DNA from 3 places in the Pseudomonas sp. TH39(2020) genome. Region 1 is predicted to be linked to each of the others. Evidence: predicted binding sites of a transcription regulator. Region 1 holds the regulator's gene; each other region holds the start of a gene.
What was found. Region 1 encodes FliA, which starts transcription of late flagellar genes. Its sites were predicted from a motif close to CTAAAGTTTNNNNNNNNNNNGCCGNTAA; they were not measured.
Positions count from the first base shown of each region.

Region 2: a site for FliA is predicted at 3,253-3,280, ahead of motA (flagellar motor stator protein MotA). Genes of this name have one in related genera too.
Region 3: a site for FliA is predicted at 3,633-3,660, ahead of JFU47_RS10565 (methyl-accepting chemotaxis protein). Genes of this name have one in related genera too.

Region 1 covers NZ_JAEKFF010000007.1:1,076,056-1,081,325, reverse strand. Annotated here, with positions in the region: gene JFU47_RS25380 (chemotaxis protein CheA) at 1-1,425, opposite strand, end outside; gene JFU47_RS25375 (protein phosphatase CheZ) at 1,463-2,251, opposite strand; gene JFU47_RS25370 (chemotaxis response regulator CheY) at 2,282-2,653, opposite strand; gene fliA (RNA polymerase sigma factor FliA) at 2,821-3,561, opposite strand; gene fleN (flagellar synthesis regulator FleN) at 3,558-4,388, opposite strand; gene flhF (flagellar biosynthesis protein FlhF) at 4,505-5,270, opposite strand, start outside.
Region 2 covers NZ_JAEKFF010000006.1:1,523,355-1,528,624, forward strand. Annotated here, with positions in the region: gene JFU47_RS14820 (caspase family protein) at 1-767, shown strand, start outside; gene JFU47_RS14825 (toll/interleukin-1 receptor domain-containing protein) at 767-1,252, shown strand; gene motB (flagellar motor protein MotB) at 1,295-2,329, opposite strand; gene motA (flagellar motor stator protein MotA) at 2,333-3,184, opposite strand; gene JFU47_RS14840 (HDOD domain-containing protein) at 3,351-4,889, shown strand; gene JFU47_RS14845 (rhodanese-like domain-containing protein) at 4,932-5,270, shown strand, end outside.
Region 3 covers NZ_JAEKFF010000006.1:551,867-557,136, forward strand. Annotated here, with positions in the region: gene JFU47_RS10545 (PepSY domain-containing protein) at 22-327, shown strand; partial or broken gene JFU47_RS10550 (sensor histidine kinase) at 532-822, shown strand; gene JFU47_RS10555 (hypothetical protein) at 838-1,185, opposite strand; gene JFU47_RS10560 (hypothetical protein) at 1,345-1,782, opposite strand; gene JFU47_RS10565 (methyl-accepting chemotaxis protein) at 1,894-3,519, opposite strand; gene JFU47_RS10570 (transporter) at 3,795-4,817, shown strand; gene JFU47_RS10575 (inorganic phosphate transporter) at 5,056-5,270, shown strand, end outside.

The DNA.
Region 1 (5,270 bases):
CACCAAGTGGACCAGCGGGTCGGCCAGGGCCTCGACGAGGTTCTTGTCGAGGTCGGTTTCTTCGCCGACCAGTTCCAGGTTGATCTCTTTCTTGAGCTGGCGAGCCAGGTCGCGAACCAGGCGCGGGAAGCGCCCGAAGACCTTCTTGATCGGTTGCATCCGGGTCTTCATGACCGCGGTTTGCAGGTCGGCCGTGACCACGTCGAGGTTCGACACGGCCTTGGACATGGCTTCGTCGCCGCTGTTGAGGCCCAGACGGACCAAGCGGTTACGCACCAGTACCAACTCGCCGACCATGTTCATGATTTCGTCGAGACGCGCGGTATCGACCCGCACGGTGGTCTCGGCTTCGCTGGCCGGTTTTTCCGGTGGCGGCGCGGACGGGGCACGAGCCGGAGCCGGGGCAGCAGCAGCGGCAGGCTTCGGCGCTTCGGCTTTAGGCTCGGGCGCTTTGGCAACGGGTTTCGGTGCAACAGCCTTGGCCGCTGGCGCCACAACCGATGCGCTGGCGCCGGACGCGGTGCCCACTTCAGTGAACTTGCCCTTGCCGTGCAATTCGTCGAGCAGCGATTCAAACTCGTGATCGGAGATCAGGTCGCTGCCAGCCGCCTTAGCGGTTGGCGCAGCCGGGGCCGGAGCCGCAGCAATGGCCGATTCCAGCGCGTCGACAGCAAAGTTACCCTTGCCGTGCAACTGATCGAGCAAAGCTTCGAACTCGTCGTCGGTGATATCGGAGCTGTCGCCTGCCGCTTTCGGGGCAGCCGGCGCCACTGGCGCCGGGGCTACCGCATCAACGGCGAACTGGCCTTTACCGTGCAGCTGATCGAGCAACGACTCGAACTCGGCATCGGTAATTTCGTCGCTGGCCGCTGCATTGCTGCTCGGCGCTGGCACAGCTGCCGGGGCTTCTGCCTGAGCCTTGACGGCGTTCAGTGAGTCCAGCAGTTGTTCGAATTCGTTATCGGTGATGTCACCCGATTCGCTCTCGGCGGCAGGTTCTTCCACCACCTCGGCGACCGGTGCGGCGTCTTCAGTTTGCGGCTCGGCCAGACGGGCCAGTGCCGCAAGCAATTCAGGCGTGGCAGCCGTGATCGGGCTGCGCTCGCGGACTTCGGTGAACATGCCGTTCACCGCATCCAGCGCTTCGAGAACCACGTCCATCAGTTCCGAGTCGACGCGACGTTCACCCTTGCGCAGGATGTCGAACACGTTCTCGGCGATGTGACAGCACTCCACCAGCTCGTTGAGCTGGAGGAAGCCGGCGCCTCCTTTTACAGTGTGAAAACCGCGAAAAATTGCATTGAGCAAGTCCGCATCATCGGGTCGGCTTTCAAGCTCGACCAGCTGTTCGGACAGTTGCTCTAGAATCTCGCCGGCCTCAACCAGGAAATCCTGAAGGATCTCTTCATCGGCGCCGAAGCTCATTAAGGGGGTGCTCCTAAAGGTCTAAAAACCTAAAAACCTAAAATCCAAGACTGGATAGCAAATCGTCCACATCGTCCTGACCGGACACAACGTCTTCTCTTTTATCGGCATGAATCTGCGGACCTTCACCCTGAGAGAGATGTTTTTGCGGATCTTTTTCTGCAAGCATCGCTTCACGGTCATGTTCGATGCCCGCAAAGCGGTCCACCTGACTGGCCATAAGCACGAGCTTGAGCAGGTTGCTTTCAACTTCGGTGACCAATTGGGTCACACGCTTGATCACCTGACCGGTGAGGTCCTGGTAATCCTGAGCGAGCAGAATGTCGTTGAGGTTGCTCGACACAACGCGATTGTCTTCGCTGCTGCGTGTCAGGAAACCGTCGACTCGCCGGGCCAGCTCGCGGAACTCTTCAGCCCCGACTTCGCGACGCATGAACCGTCCCCAATCGGTGCTCAAGGCCTGGGCTTCGTTGCTCAGGCCATTGACCAGCGGCGTGGCGTTTTCCACCAGGTCCATGGTGCGGTTGGCAGCAGCCTCGGTCAGCTTGACCACATAGCCCAGACGCTCGGTGGCGTCCGTGATCTGTGACACTTCCTCGGCTTGCGGCATGTTCGGGTCAATCTGGAAATTGACGATCGCGCTATGCAGCTCGCGAGTGAGCTTGCCCACTTCCTGATACAGGCCACGGTCACGGGTCTGATTGAGCTCATGGATCAGTTGCACAGCGTCGCCGAACCTGCCTTTTTCAAGGCTTTCGACCAGTTCGACCGCGTGTTTTTTCAGAGTCGATTCGAAATCGCCCTGTGAAGACTCGTTATGCTCCATAGCTCCCCCGTGGCGCAGTGGCTTCGCACATCAACCGATGCGTTCGAAAATCTTCTCGATTTTTTCTTTTAACGCCTGGGCCGTGAAGGGCTTGACCACATAGCCGTTAACTCCGGCCTGGGCTGCCTCGATGATCTGCTCGCGCTTGGCTTCAGCGGTCACCATCAGCACCGGCAGGTGCTTGAGCTTTTCATCGGCACGCACGTGGCGCAGCAGATCGATACCGGTCATGCCAGGCATGTTCCAGTCTGTTACCAGAAAGTCGATGCTGCCGCTGTTGAGAACCGGAATGGCAGTAGTGCCATCGTCAGCCTCGACCGTGTTGGTGAACCCAAGGTCACGCAACAGGTTTTTAATGATCCGCCGCATCGTTGAGAAGTCATCAACGATGAGGATTTTCATGTTCTTGTCCAATTCGACCTCCAAGCAGTCTTAAACGCGCCCAGCACCTGGACGCGCCATTTCAATCAATCCGGCAAAGCACTCAATGACTGTCTGGAGCACAACAGATCGGGACCGGTACGGTTCAACACCCCACCAGCCGCGTTCGCAGTGTCCCCACACTGCCTTCAGCGCGCTCGCCACTCCCCCAAACGCCCCCGCAAACGGGCCGCGCACTGGCTGTGTAACTGGCTGACCCGAGATTCGCTAACCCCCAGGACCTCACCGATTTCCTTGAGATTCAACTCTTCGTCGTAGTACAGCGCCAACACCAGTCGCTCACGCTCCGGCAAATTGGCAATCGCGTCCGCCAGCGCCGCCTGGAAGCGTCCATCTTCCAGATCGCGTGACGGCTCGAGATGAGCACTGGCGCCACCCTCGTGCAGCCCTTCGTGTTCGCCGTCCTGCAACAGATCGTCGAAACTGAATAAGCGGCTGCCCAGGGTGTCGTTCAAAATCCCGTAATAATCGTCGAGACTCAATTGGAGTTCGGCCGCAACCTCGTGATCTTTAGCGTCACGGCCGGTTTTAGCTTCAATCGAGCGAATGGCGTCGCTGACCATCCGGGTATTGCGGTGGACCGAACGTGGCGCCCAGTCCCCCTTGCGTACTTCATCGAGCATCGCGCCACGGATTCGTATGCCCGCGTACGTCTCGAAACTCGCGCCTTTGCTGGCGTCGTATTTGGTCGACACTTCAAGCAGGCCGATCATCCCGGCCTGGATCAGGTCTTCAACCTGGACACTGGCCGGCAGACGCGCCAGCAAGTGGTAAGCAATGCGTTTAACCAGTGGCGCGTAACGCTCGATCAGCTCGTACTGCGCGTCACGTGCCGACTTCTTGTAGAGGTTGTAGCCACTGGCTGTCATAGCACCGGTCCTGCCGTTTGTTGCACGAGGCGCTCGACGAAAAACTCCAGGTGCCCACGCGGGTTGGCAGGTAGCGGCCAGGTATCGACCTTCTGTGCAATCGCCTTGAACGCCAGTGAGCACTTGGAACGCGGGAAGGCTTCGTAAACGGCGCGCTGCTTCTGCACAGCCTTGCGCACGCTTTCGTCGTAAGGCACCGCGCCGACGTATTGTAAGGCGACGTCAAGGAAGCGATCCGTGACCTTGGTCAACTTGGCGAACAGGTTGCGCCCTTCCTGCGGACTCTGGGCCATGTTGGCCAGGACGCGGAAGCGGTTCATGCCGTAATCGCGGTTCAGCAGTTTGATCAGTGCGTAGGCATCGGTGATCGAAGTCGGCTCGTCGCAGACCACCAGCAAGACTTCTTGCGCTGCGCGGACGAAACTGACGACCGATTCACCAATGCCCGCCGCGGTGTCGATCACCAGCACGTCGAGGTTGTCGCCGATATCGCTGAACGCCTGGATCAGGCCGGCGTGTTGAGCCGGGCTCAAATGAACCATGCTCTGTGTGCCGGACGCGGCCGGGACGATGCGAATGCCGCCAGGGCCTTGCAACAGAACGTCGCGCAGCTCGCAGCGGCCTTCGATCACGTCGGCCAAAGTACGTTTGGGTGTCAGCCCCAACAGAACGTCGACGTTCGCCAGCCCCAGATCGGCGTCCAACAGCATGACGCGCCGGCCGAGCTCAGCTAGAGCCAGGGACAAGTTCACTGACACGTTAGTTTTCCCGACGCCACCTTTGCCGCCGGTCACCGCGATCACCTGTACGGGATGCATGCTGCCCATGAATTTTCTTTACCTTGTCTTACTTAGACGGAGGCCACATTACTGGCTGCGCGTTCATTAACTGAACAATGCATGGCAGACCATCGATGTAGGTACAAAAACTGTTCATTAATACCTCAGCCGACCTGCTTGGTCGGGCTGTGGTAAATATCAGCGAACATATCAGCCATGGCTTCTTCGCTGGGTTCTTCTTGCATTTGCACGCTTACGGCGCGACTGACCAACTGATGACGACGCGGTAGATGCAAATCATCCGGAATCCGCGGGCCATCGGTCAGGTAGGCCACCGGCAACTCATGACTGATGGCCAGGCTCAACACCTCGCCCAGACTTGCCGTTTCATCCAGTTTAGTCAGGATGCAGCCAGCGAGCCCGCAGCGTTTGTAACTGTGATAAGCGGCCGTTAGAACCTGTTTCTGGCTGGTGGTTGCCAAAACCAGGTAATTTTTCGATTTGATGCCACGACCGGCCAGGCTTTCTAGCTGCATGCGCAGTGCCGGATCGCTGGCCTGAAGGCCCGCGGTATCGATCAGCACCACGCGTTTGCGCAACAAAGGCTCCAGCGCCTGCACCAGCGACTGGCCCGGATCGACATGCGTCACCGACACATTGAGGATCCGGCCCAACGTCTTGAGTTGTTCCTGAGCACCAATACGGTAGCTGTCCATGCTGACCAGCGCGATATTTTGCGCGCCGTACTTGAGCACGTAACGGGCCGCGAGTTTGGCCAGGGTGGTGGTCTTGCCCATGCCGGCGGGGCCGACCATGGCAATCACGCCACCCTCTTCCAGAGGCTCGACTTCCGGTGTGGCGATCATTCGCGCCAGGTGCGCCAGCAACATGCGCCAGGCCTGACGAGGTTCTTCAATATCGGTAATCAGC
Region 2 (5,270 bases), on a different contig from region 1:
GCCTGTTTTCCGGCGATTGTGATGTGGCGCTGCTGTATTTCGCCGGCCATGGCCAGTTCGATACCAGCATCGACGAGGGGCTGCTGATTCCTCAGGACTTTGCACAGGGTGGCGATGGAATTCGCATCAGCGACATATTGAGTTGGGCGGACAACGCCCCTCACATCAAGAACAAAATCATCATCCTCGACTGCTGCCAGGCCGGCGCAGCCGCCGCGATGCGCGGGTTACGCGGCGGCAGCAGCGTCATCGGCGAAGGCATGACCATTCTCACCGCCTGCAAAAAAGATCAGGTAGCGCTCGAAGGACGCGGCCACGGCGTGTTTACCGATCTGCTGCTGCAAGCACTGCACGGCGGAGCCGCCAACGTACTGGGCAAGGTCACTCCCGGCAGCGTGTATTCGTTCGTCGACAACGCGTTGGGCGCGTGGGAACAACGGCCAGTGTTCAAGACCAACGTCTCGCAATTTGTCCCCTTGCGCGAGGTCACGCCACTGATCGCCGAAGAAACCCTGCGCAAACTCAAGGACTGGTTCCCGGAGCCCAGCCATGTCTTTGCACTCGACCCCAGCTACGAACCCACCGAAACATCGTTCGACCCGGACCACGGCGAAGTCTTCGCCCAATTGCAAAAGTGCAATCGCCACAGCCTGATCGAACCGGTGGACGCCGAGCACATGTACTACGCCGCCATCCATTCCACCGGCTGCCGCCTCACCGCCCTCGGCGCCTATTACCGCGAACTCGCGATCAAGGGACATTTCTGATGCCTGTGTTTATTAGCTACCGCCATAGCGATCGGCCCCACGCCATCGCCATCAACACCCGTCTTATTCAGGCCAACATCAAGACCTATTTCGACGTGCTGGATCCGGAATCACAAACCACTGACGACATCACCGGGGTCATCACCCGCAACATCACCGCGTGCACGCACTTGCTCGCAGTGATTTCGGAGAACACCGCACAATCCTGGTGGGTGCCGTTCGAAATCGGAGAAGCGACCATCAGCAATCGCCGCATCTGCTCGTACCAGGTTGGCCCCAGCGCTTTACCGTTGTACCTCGACAAATGGCCAAAACTGAGCGGCGATACGGACATCAATTTTTTCATTGATGCTTATCGTGAAGAGGTACTAACCAAACGCTCGATAGGACTGGAATCGATCAGTGAGTCGGTTCGCGGCATCTACAAAGGAAATGCAGACCTGTTCCACGACCAACTCAAGAACCGCATCCGGCGCGGTTTCTGACAGGCACAAAAAAGCCGACATCACTGTCGGCTTTTTCATGGGTCACTGCTTCGGCGGTTCACCCGGTTTCGGTGCCGGATTATCAAACAGATTCAACCGCTCGCGAAGCTCATGTGCCGGCAACGGCTCTTTATCCGCCGGCAACGCGTTCGGGTCGGCTGGCGTGGCGGGCACTTCGCCCGGGCCGCCCTGCCCTTGCGTCGGCGTTGGTTCTGGAGCCGGTTCCGCACCTTGCGAACCTTCGATGGCACGCTGGGCTTTCTTGGTCAGCACCACGATGTCGATTCGACGGTTGACCGGGTTGAACGGGTGCTCGCGGTCAAACAACGACGACGAGGCATAACCGACGACCCGCGCCACTTGCTGATCCGGATAACTACCCGCGACCAGCGCACGACGTGCCGCGTTGGCACGGTTGGCCGAGAGTTCCCAGTTACCGAAATCACCCGTGCCCGAGTACGGCTTGGCATCGGTGTGGCCGCTGATGCTGATCTTGTTCGGCACCGCTTTGATGGTGTCGGCCATGGCCAGCAGGATGTCTTCGAAGTATGGCTTCAGACGGGCACTGCCAGAGTCGAACATCGGCCGGTTTTCGGCGTCCACGATCTGGATGCGCAAACCGTCCGGCGTGATTTCGAACAGGATCTGGTCTTTGAATTTCTTCAGCTGCGGATTCTCTTCGACCTTGTTCTGCAATTCTTGCAGCAACAGCTCAAGACGTTCCTTTTCGACCTGCTCGGCCATGCCTTCAACCTGCTCGGCGTCGATGGTCACCTTGTCTGGCTGCGGCTGGGATTTCACCTCGGGGTTGAGGGTGTTCTCCGGCGCCAGGGTCGGTGTGCCGCCCAGGTCGATGATGTACGGCGTGCCGCTTTCGGAAAAGCCGACCGGGTCCTTGAAGTAACCGGCGATGGCGATCTTCTGTTCAGGCGTTGCGGTAGACAGCAGCCACAGCACCAGGAAGAACGCCATCATCGCCGTCGCGAAGTCCGCAAAGGCGATTTTCCAGGCGCCCCCGTGATGCCCGCCGGCGATGCGCTTGACGCGCTTGATGATTATCGGCTGGTTATTTTCCATGATTTAACGACCGCGAACCGCTTGTTCCAGCTCAGCGAAGCTAGGACGGTGCGCCGGGTACAGAACTTTACGACCGAACTCTACCGCCAGCGATGGCGGCATACCGGAAGCCGAAGCGACCAGCGAGGCCTTGATGGCTTCGTAGACGTTGAGTTCTTCCTTGGCATCGTGGGCCAGGGAATGGGCCAGCGGACCGAAGAAACCGTACGCCGCGAGAATACCGAAGAAGGTACCGACGAGTGCCGCACCGACGTGCAGGCCGATGGACTTCTGATCGCCTTCACCCAGGGAAGCCATGGTCACCACGATACCGAGCACCGCCGCGACGATACCGAAACCAGGCATGGCGTCGGCAATACCGTTCACCGCGTGGGATGGATGCTCGAGGTCTTCCTTGAGGCTGTAAAGCTCCATGTCGAACAGGCCTTCAAGCTCATGGGGAGCCATGTTGCCGGAGGACATGATGCGCAGGTAATCGCAGATGAACGCGGTCATGCGCTCGTCTTTGAGCACGGCTGGGTACTTGGCAAAGATCGGGCTCGCGGCGGCATCTTCAATATCGCCTTCGATGGCCATCATGCCTTCGCGGCGGCTCTTGTTGAGGATCTCGTAGATCAGGCCCAGCACTTCCAGATAGAACGTGTGGTTGAAACGCGAACTGAACATGCCCAAGGATTTCTTGAGCACGTGCATGGTCATGTAACCGGGGTTGGCCTGCAGGAATGCACCGAGGGCCGCACCACCAATAATCATCACCTCGAAGGGCTGAATCAGGGCGGCAATTTTGCCGTGGGAGAGCACGTATCCGCCGAGCACGCTCGCGAATACGACGATGATGCCGATTAATTTAGCCATAGGTAGGAGAGCACTTACTGAGTCGGGTTCAAGGTCATATTCGGAAGTTAAAAAATCTCTTCTTCTACTTATCGGCAAAACTGCGCCAGACTATAGCCAGTTCAGGCGAAAAGCCAATTTGGCCCGCTCCGGGCATAGGTAATGCAGACGATGATCGCGTCCAGACATGGCTAACGAAACGAACGTACCGACTCCAAAACCGACCACTCTCGAAGGCTGGGTCAAGCTTCTCGACGGCGTGCGCCTGCCGGTTCCGCAAGCCAGTCATGACCGAGTCTGCAAAGCCATCGCCAACAGTCGCAGCTCCTTGCGCGATATCGCCGAACTGATACAGGACAGCCCGGCGCTGGCCTTGAGCGTGATTCGCGAAGCCAATCGCCACACCCATGGCAGCATGACCGAGCCTGCGGAAAACCTTGAGGTGGCGATCAATCGCCTCGGTTTGAAGCGCACCGAAGAACTGCTCGCCCGGTTGCCTGCCCAGCCGCAATCGGAGATCCCGATCGCCCTGCGTCAGCTGCAGTTGATCAGCCAGCACGCGACCCAACAGGCCAACGGTTTTTTCGCCAGTCGCCTGGCGCGACTGTGGCAAGACATCCACTGGGGCAGCCTGCTGTTTCTCTCGCCGCTCTGGCCGATGGCATTGACTCATCCGCAGTTGCTCGAAGAGTGGGAGCTGCGGGTCATCCACAAAGGCGAGTCGGCGCGCAAAGTCGAAATGCAGTTGTTCGGCGCTCGCCTGCTGGAAATCTGCCGGGCGCTCGTGGACATCTGGCGCCTGCCGATCTGGGTGCAGCAAGGTTATCGGCTGCTGCTCAACGAGCAGCGTGAGCTGGTGAAAGTGCTGCGCATCGCCCGCGACAGCGATCATCCATTACGCCAGCAGAACCGTCTCGATGACGATCCGACCCTGCGTCGCTGGCTCAATCAACCGGCCAATACAGTGCTGCTGGCCAACGGTCTGGCGCTGTCGGCGCAACAGGCCTGGGACAGCCCGCACAGTGAACGCTGGCAGTACCTGACCAGCCTTTACCTGCAAATGCCGATGGACGAAGTGCAGCAGCAGTTGCACCAACAGGCCGCCAACAGCGCCCGCCATCACGCCATGCCAGACCTTTGGCACCCGGCCGTTTCACTGATCTGGCCGTGGGGCATGAACCGCGTGCACGCAGGCTTGCTGCCGGCCCCGGCGCCGACTGCCGAAGACCTGGCGAAATGGCGCAGACAGTGTGCCGAGTTGCTGGTCGAGCCCAGCCGCTTCACCAATGCCATGCACTTGACCACGTCTGCCCGGGACGCTTTGGTCGCGTGCGGCATGCGTCGGGTGATGATCCTGATGGCCGACCGCACTCACGCCAATCTGCGGGTGCACCAGACGGCCGGGCTGCCAAAAGAAGTGGCCGGCCTGAACTTCGTCGTCAGCCAGAGCACCGTGCTGCAACGCCTGCTCTCGCAACAAGCCCAGGTGCGCCTGACACCGGACAACAACGCACAATTTTCCGCCCTGTTGCCCACCAGCCTGCGCTCACAGTTCGGCGGCGAACACCTGCTGTTGCGCTCACTGGTCAATAATGGTCGGGTCATCATGATTGTGGTGGCGGATCAGGGCGGAGGGCCGTTCTCGGAAATCACCGTGCAAGCCTTCGGCAAAACCGCGCAGTGCATCGAGAAAGCCCTGCACAGCTTTAGTCACCGCGGCCAATGACGCTGCTATACAATCCTCCCTTTTGTGCTCTGGAGACCTCACATGTCTGACTTCTCTGGCTTGCCGCTGGTGATCGAGCCGAGCGACTTGCTCCCCCGTCTCGACGCCCGCGATCTGATTCTGGTGGACCTGACCAGCAGCGCCCGCTATGCCGAAGGGCATATCCCCGGTGCGCGCTTTGTCGATCCGAAACGCACGCAACTCGGTCACGCACCAGCGCCGGGACTGATGCCGCCGCAAGCGGCACTCGAAGCGTTGTTCGGTGAGCTGGGACACAACCCTGATGCGGTCTATGTCGTCTATGACGACGAAGGCGGTGGTTGGGCCGGGCGCTTTATCTGGCTGCTGGATGTCATCGGCCACAGCAAGTACCACTATATC
Region 3 (5,270 bases), on a different contig from region 1:
TTCACCCAAGGAAAGAACTTCATGAAAACCCTGACTGCCCTGTTCACTGCCGCAGCCCTGACTCTTACCGCTGGCCTGGCCCAGGCCGATGTCCGCGTCGACCAGATTCCCGAGCTGGTCAAAAGCGGCAAGATCAAGCCACTGGAAGAAATGAACCAGGCTGCTCTAAAACTGCATCCGGGCGCGACCATCACCGACACGGATCTGGACAACCACTTCAATAACTATGAATACGAAGTGGAACTGAAAACCGCTGACGGCAAAGAATTTGATGTGGACTTCGATGCCACCACCGGCAAAGTACTGAGCAACAAACAAGACACCTGATGCACAAACACCAAGCCGCACGATCTTCGGATCGCGCGGCTTTTTTGCACGTCAAATTCAGGCAATCAAGCCGCGCCAACGCAGCATCAGCCCGCTAGAATCCCACCACACTGTTCATGCAGAGATGGATTGAAATGGGGGCAAGCAGCGGCAGCAGACATCGCCACGATCGGTCGGATCAGTGCGGTGCCGGCGATTCTTCAAGTTGTGGCAAATGCGGTTGCTCACGGAGACCCCGATGGCCCGATCGACATCAGCGCGCAGATCAATGAAGGACAGTTTGTGCTGAGCGTGAAAAAACAGGGGCTGATTGCCGAGGATGCGTTGCCCCATCTGTTCCGGCCCTACTCGCGACCGGCCAGCGGAACACCGCAGACCGGCCTCGGGTTGGGTTTGTACATTGCCCGTCTGATTGCGCAGTCCCATGGTGAAAAACTGGACGCAGTCTCGACCGGGCAACAGGGCACGACGTTTACGTTCAGCTTGCGGGTGTGATCTGCCAGGCTCGAATCACTTGACCATAATGATCAACGGCTTGGAGCGCCAGATTCGGTCGTCTCTGACAACCTCGTAAAAGGTAGTCACCAAACCCGGTGTGATGAAGCTTTCCTTCACATAGAAATGCACAGGGTTTACTTCTTCAATCTCGGTGATCTCATGCGTAAAAACTGTTTCAGTGCCTGCGTAGGTGATCCATACCACCTCAAGATGATCCCCTTCGCTCAAACCCTGTTTGCCAGGGACTAACGCCCGCAGACCGGGAGCCGAGGGTAAAGACACCTCGCCCTCATACTCCTGACCTTCGACCGGCGTCATGCTCGGGATCGTCAGTTTTTCCAACACTTCAAGCGTAGACATAGGAACACTCCTTATCGGGATAATCGCGCCATTGCGCTGACCCGATCATCAAGCCGTTCGGAACGCTCCCCGTCTACTGTCAGAAGTAACAGGTACCCTCTAAATCAATGGGTTTGAAGCGTCGAATCCGACCAGCGGTCATGCCTACTGAACGGGATATCAGGCCGAAGTGCTGACCAGAGACCCCGAAGTGCTTGAACCGGAATCCTGCAACGCCTGCAACAACGCCGCCGTCGCGGTCTGCAACGAAGCTGAAGTGGCCGCCATCTGCGACTGAGCCGCCGCGACGTCCGCCGCTTTTGCCTCGGCGCTTTCCTGTTTGGCCTGGGCCGCTTGCAGTTGCTGCTGTTGTTCCTGCAATTGCTTTTGCAGCTCGGCGATCTGCTTGCGCAGCTCTTTCACCGTATCGGATTCTTCGCTACTGCTGGAACTGCTGCCGCTCGCCGCGGGGGCGCCGCCGGCGGATACCTTGGTGGTGTCGCTGGACGCCTCAGCGGTTGCCGTGACTGAGGTGTCTTCGGTGCTGTCGCTGAGGGCAGTCTTGTTCGAAGCAGTCGAGGCCGTCGGGGTGATCGAAACGGAAGTGATGCTGACCATGGCGGTTTTCCATTGGGATTTGGGATTACCGTGGTCATCGACATCGACACTGCGGACTTGAGATCGACTGTGTACCGACTCAGTAAGCAAACCGGTACACAGTCATTCCCGTTACGCGCTTAAACGCGCCGTGACTTCATTCAACTGCCCTGACAACCCATGCAGGTTGTGGCTGGCCGCTTCGGTGCGCTGCACGTTATCCAGATTGGTGCTGGCGATGCTGGTGATCTCGGTGAGGTTGCGCGAGATGTCTTCGGCCACCGATGTCTGCTCTTCCGCGGCGGTAGCGATCTGGCGGTTCATGTCGCGGATGGCTTCCACGGCAAGGGTGATGCGCTCCAGCATGGCGCCGGCCTGAGTCACTTGCTCGACACTTTCCTCACTGCGCGACTGACCACTTTCAATCGCCTGAGCGGCGTCCACCGCACCGGTTTGCACCGTTTGAATGATCTGGTTGATCTCGATGATCGATGCCGCCGTGCGCTGGGCCAGGCTGCGGACTTCATCGGCCACCACCGCAAAACCGCGCCCGGCTTCACCGGCACGGGCTGCTTCGATGGCGGCGTTGAGCGCCAGCAGATTGGTCTGCTCGGCGATGCCGCGAATCACTTCCAGTACCTTACCGATGCGCCCGCTGTCGGTTTCCAGACGACGGATGACCGTGGCGGTATTGGCGATTTCGCCGCGCATTTGGGTGATGGTGTGAATGGTGCCCTGCATGACCTTTTCGCCCTGCTGGGCGGACTGGTCGGCATCATCGGCGGCACGTGCCGCATCGGCAGCGTGACGTGCGACTTCTTGCGCGGTAGCAGACATTTCGTTCATCGCCGTGGCCACCTGATCGGTGCGGTTGAACTGCTCGTTAGTGCCACTGGCCATAAGGCTGGCGATGGAATTCAGCTCACCGCTGGCGCTGTCCAGATCCGAGGCGCTGCGCTGCAAACGGTTGAAGGTTTCGGCAAGAAAATCGCGCAGGGTATTGGCGGCCATCGCCAGTTTGCCCAACTCGTCCTGACGGGTGCTGGCCACGCGTTCGGCGAAACGACCCTGGCTGAGTTGCGCCACGTACTCGATCAGTTTGCGTATCGGTTCCACCAGGTTGCGGTTGACCAGCCACAGGCTCAGCAACCCGATCAACAGACCCGAGACGAGCATCACAATGATCCCCAGCAACACGGTGCGGTCGGCCCCGGTGCTGATCAGCTTCGATTGCTCGGCACCCTGCTTGCGCAATTCGCTGACCAACTCACTCATCTGCTCGCTGGTCGCGCGGTCCACACCTTTGACCGCCGTGTCGCCAACCGTTGGGTCGGCGCCTGCCGCCACGTAGGCGTCACGGCCCTTCTGATAAGCCGCGCCCAACAGACGATGTTCGTCCCGCAGGCGTTCGATGCGAGTCTTGAGTGACGGCTCGATACCCTTCTGCCCGGCCAGTTCACCGAGGATGCCCTGCACGTCGCGCTGACGGTCCTCGAATTGCTTCCAGTATTTGTCCAAGTCCGCAGGCTGCTTGCCGCGTAGCAGAACGTTTTTCCATTCCTGAACCTGCACCTTAAATTGCAGGTTGGCTTCATCGATCAATTGCGAGGTGTGCAGCGGGCCTTCGATCAGATTCGCGTAGTTCTGAACACCGCTGGACAGAAAGTGAAAGCAGGCCAGGGCGATCAGCAACATGGCCAACAGGCTGCCGCTCAACAAGGCAAGGATTTGTGCTCTCAGGGATTTTTGCAAAAACATCGAGTGATCTCATGGCAGGGATAAGGCACGCCGCGATCAGGCGTGAAAGGTGTCCGGACATCCCTGTCTGCGACCTTGGCCAGTGGCCAAAACCGTGCAAGTTAACGTAGGCAAGATCGGCGTGCCAGAGCGGTTCTTTAATCAATTCCGACCGTCGGTAGTGCCACTATTTCGCCTCTACCGTTCTGTCACAAAACTGTCAAAACACCTTGCGATGATGCGGCTCAAGTGAACCTGTGAAACCCGCGACAGGCGCCTCCTCACAGCGAGACCTCATGAACCACAGCATCGACCAAAGCCATCGCGACACTGACCTGTTCGGTCTGCTGTACGGTTTCAGTTTTCGCCCCGGCGAGCGCGGCCGGGAGCTCGATTCGGCCAAGGCGTTGCAGTGCCTGCAACAGCCCGGCGACAACGACGAATTTCTCTGGCTGCACCTCAACCTGGCTCATGCGGCGTGCGAGCGTTGGATGAAAAGCCATCTGGAATTGCCCGACGAATTTTTCGAAGCGCTGCATGAGGGCTCCCGTTCGACGCGCATCGAGCATGTGGATTCAGCGTTGCTGGCGGTGGTCAACGACGTGGTGTTCAACCTCAGCAGCATGGTTTCCTCCGATGTTTCGACGCTGTGGGTCTGCGCCCGCAGTCGGCTGATCGTCAGCGCGCGACTGCAACCGCTGCACTCGGTGGACAAGCTGCGCTCGTCGGTGAAGGCCGGTGAATGCTTTCGCTCGCCGCTGGAATTGCTGGTGCATCTGCTGCGCGATCAGGGCGAAGTGCTGACCCAGATCGTGCGCAAGACCAGCCTCAGTGTCGATCAGATCGAAGATGAATTGCTGTCCTCGCGGCTGTCGACCAACCGGGCAGAGCTGGGTGCCAACCGACGGGTGCTGGTACGCCTGCAACGCTTGTTGGCGCTGGAACCGGGCTCGTTGCTGCGCCTGCTTAATCGCCCGCCGCTGTGGTTGCAGAAGGAGGATGTGAAGGAATTGCGCAAGTCCACCGAGGAGTTCGCGCTGATCATCAACGACCTCACGGCGCTGGGCGAACGGATCAAGCTGTTGCAGGAAGAAATCGCCGCCAACCTCAACGAACAGAGCAACCGCACACTGTTCACCCTGACCGTGGTCACGGTACTGGCGTTGCCGATCAACATCATCGCCGGGTTCTTTGGCATGAACGTCGGTGGGGTGCCGCTTTCCGGCGACCCGGAAGGGTTCTGGATTCTGGTGGCGTTGGTCGCGACGTTTACCGTGATCGCCGGGCGTTGGGCGTTTCGTAAACGCCAGGATTATTGAGCCTCCCCCGTTGATCGTTCCCACGCTCTGCGTGGGAATGCATCCATTGACGCTCTGCGTCAACGCTGGACGCAGAGCGTCCGGGGCGGCATTCCCACGCAGAGCGTGGGAACGATCAGGGTAGTGAGTTCTGATGGACGGCATTAGCAAAAACCCAAAACCCTGACCTAACGCAGCCTCCCTGTAACATTCAGCAACGATCATGGGCGACACTCCTTCTCCCTCAGGATTGTCCGTCATGGCTACTCCTTCCTTCACCGCCGCCCAAGCGCCCACCAGTAGCGCCAAACCGCAACTCGACAAGAAGCCCGGCTTGCTCACCATCGTGATTTTCTTCGCAGTGCTGGGGAGCGGGCTGTTGTTCACCGCCTACAGCCTGATGCACGACATGAACGAAATCGGCACCGTGGTGACCACCTGGACGCCGTTTCTGCTGTTGGGCGTGGCGCTGCT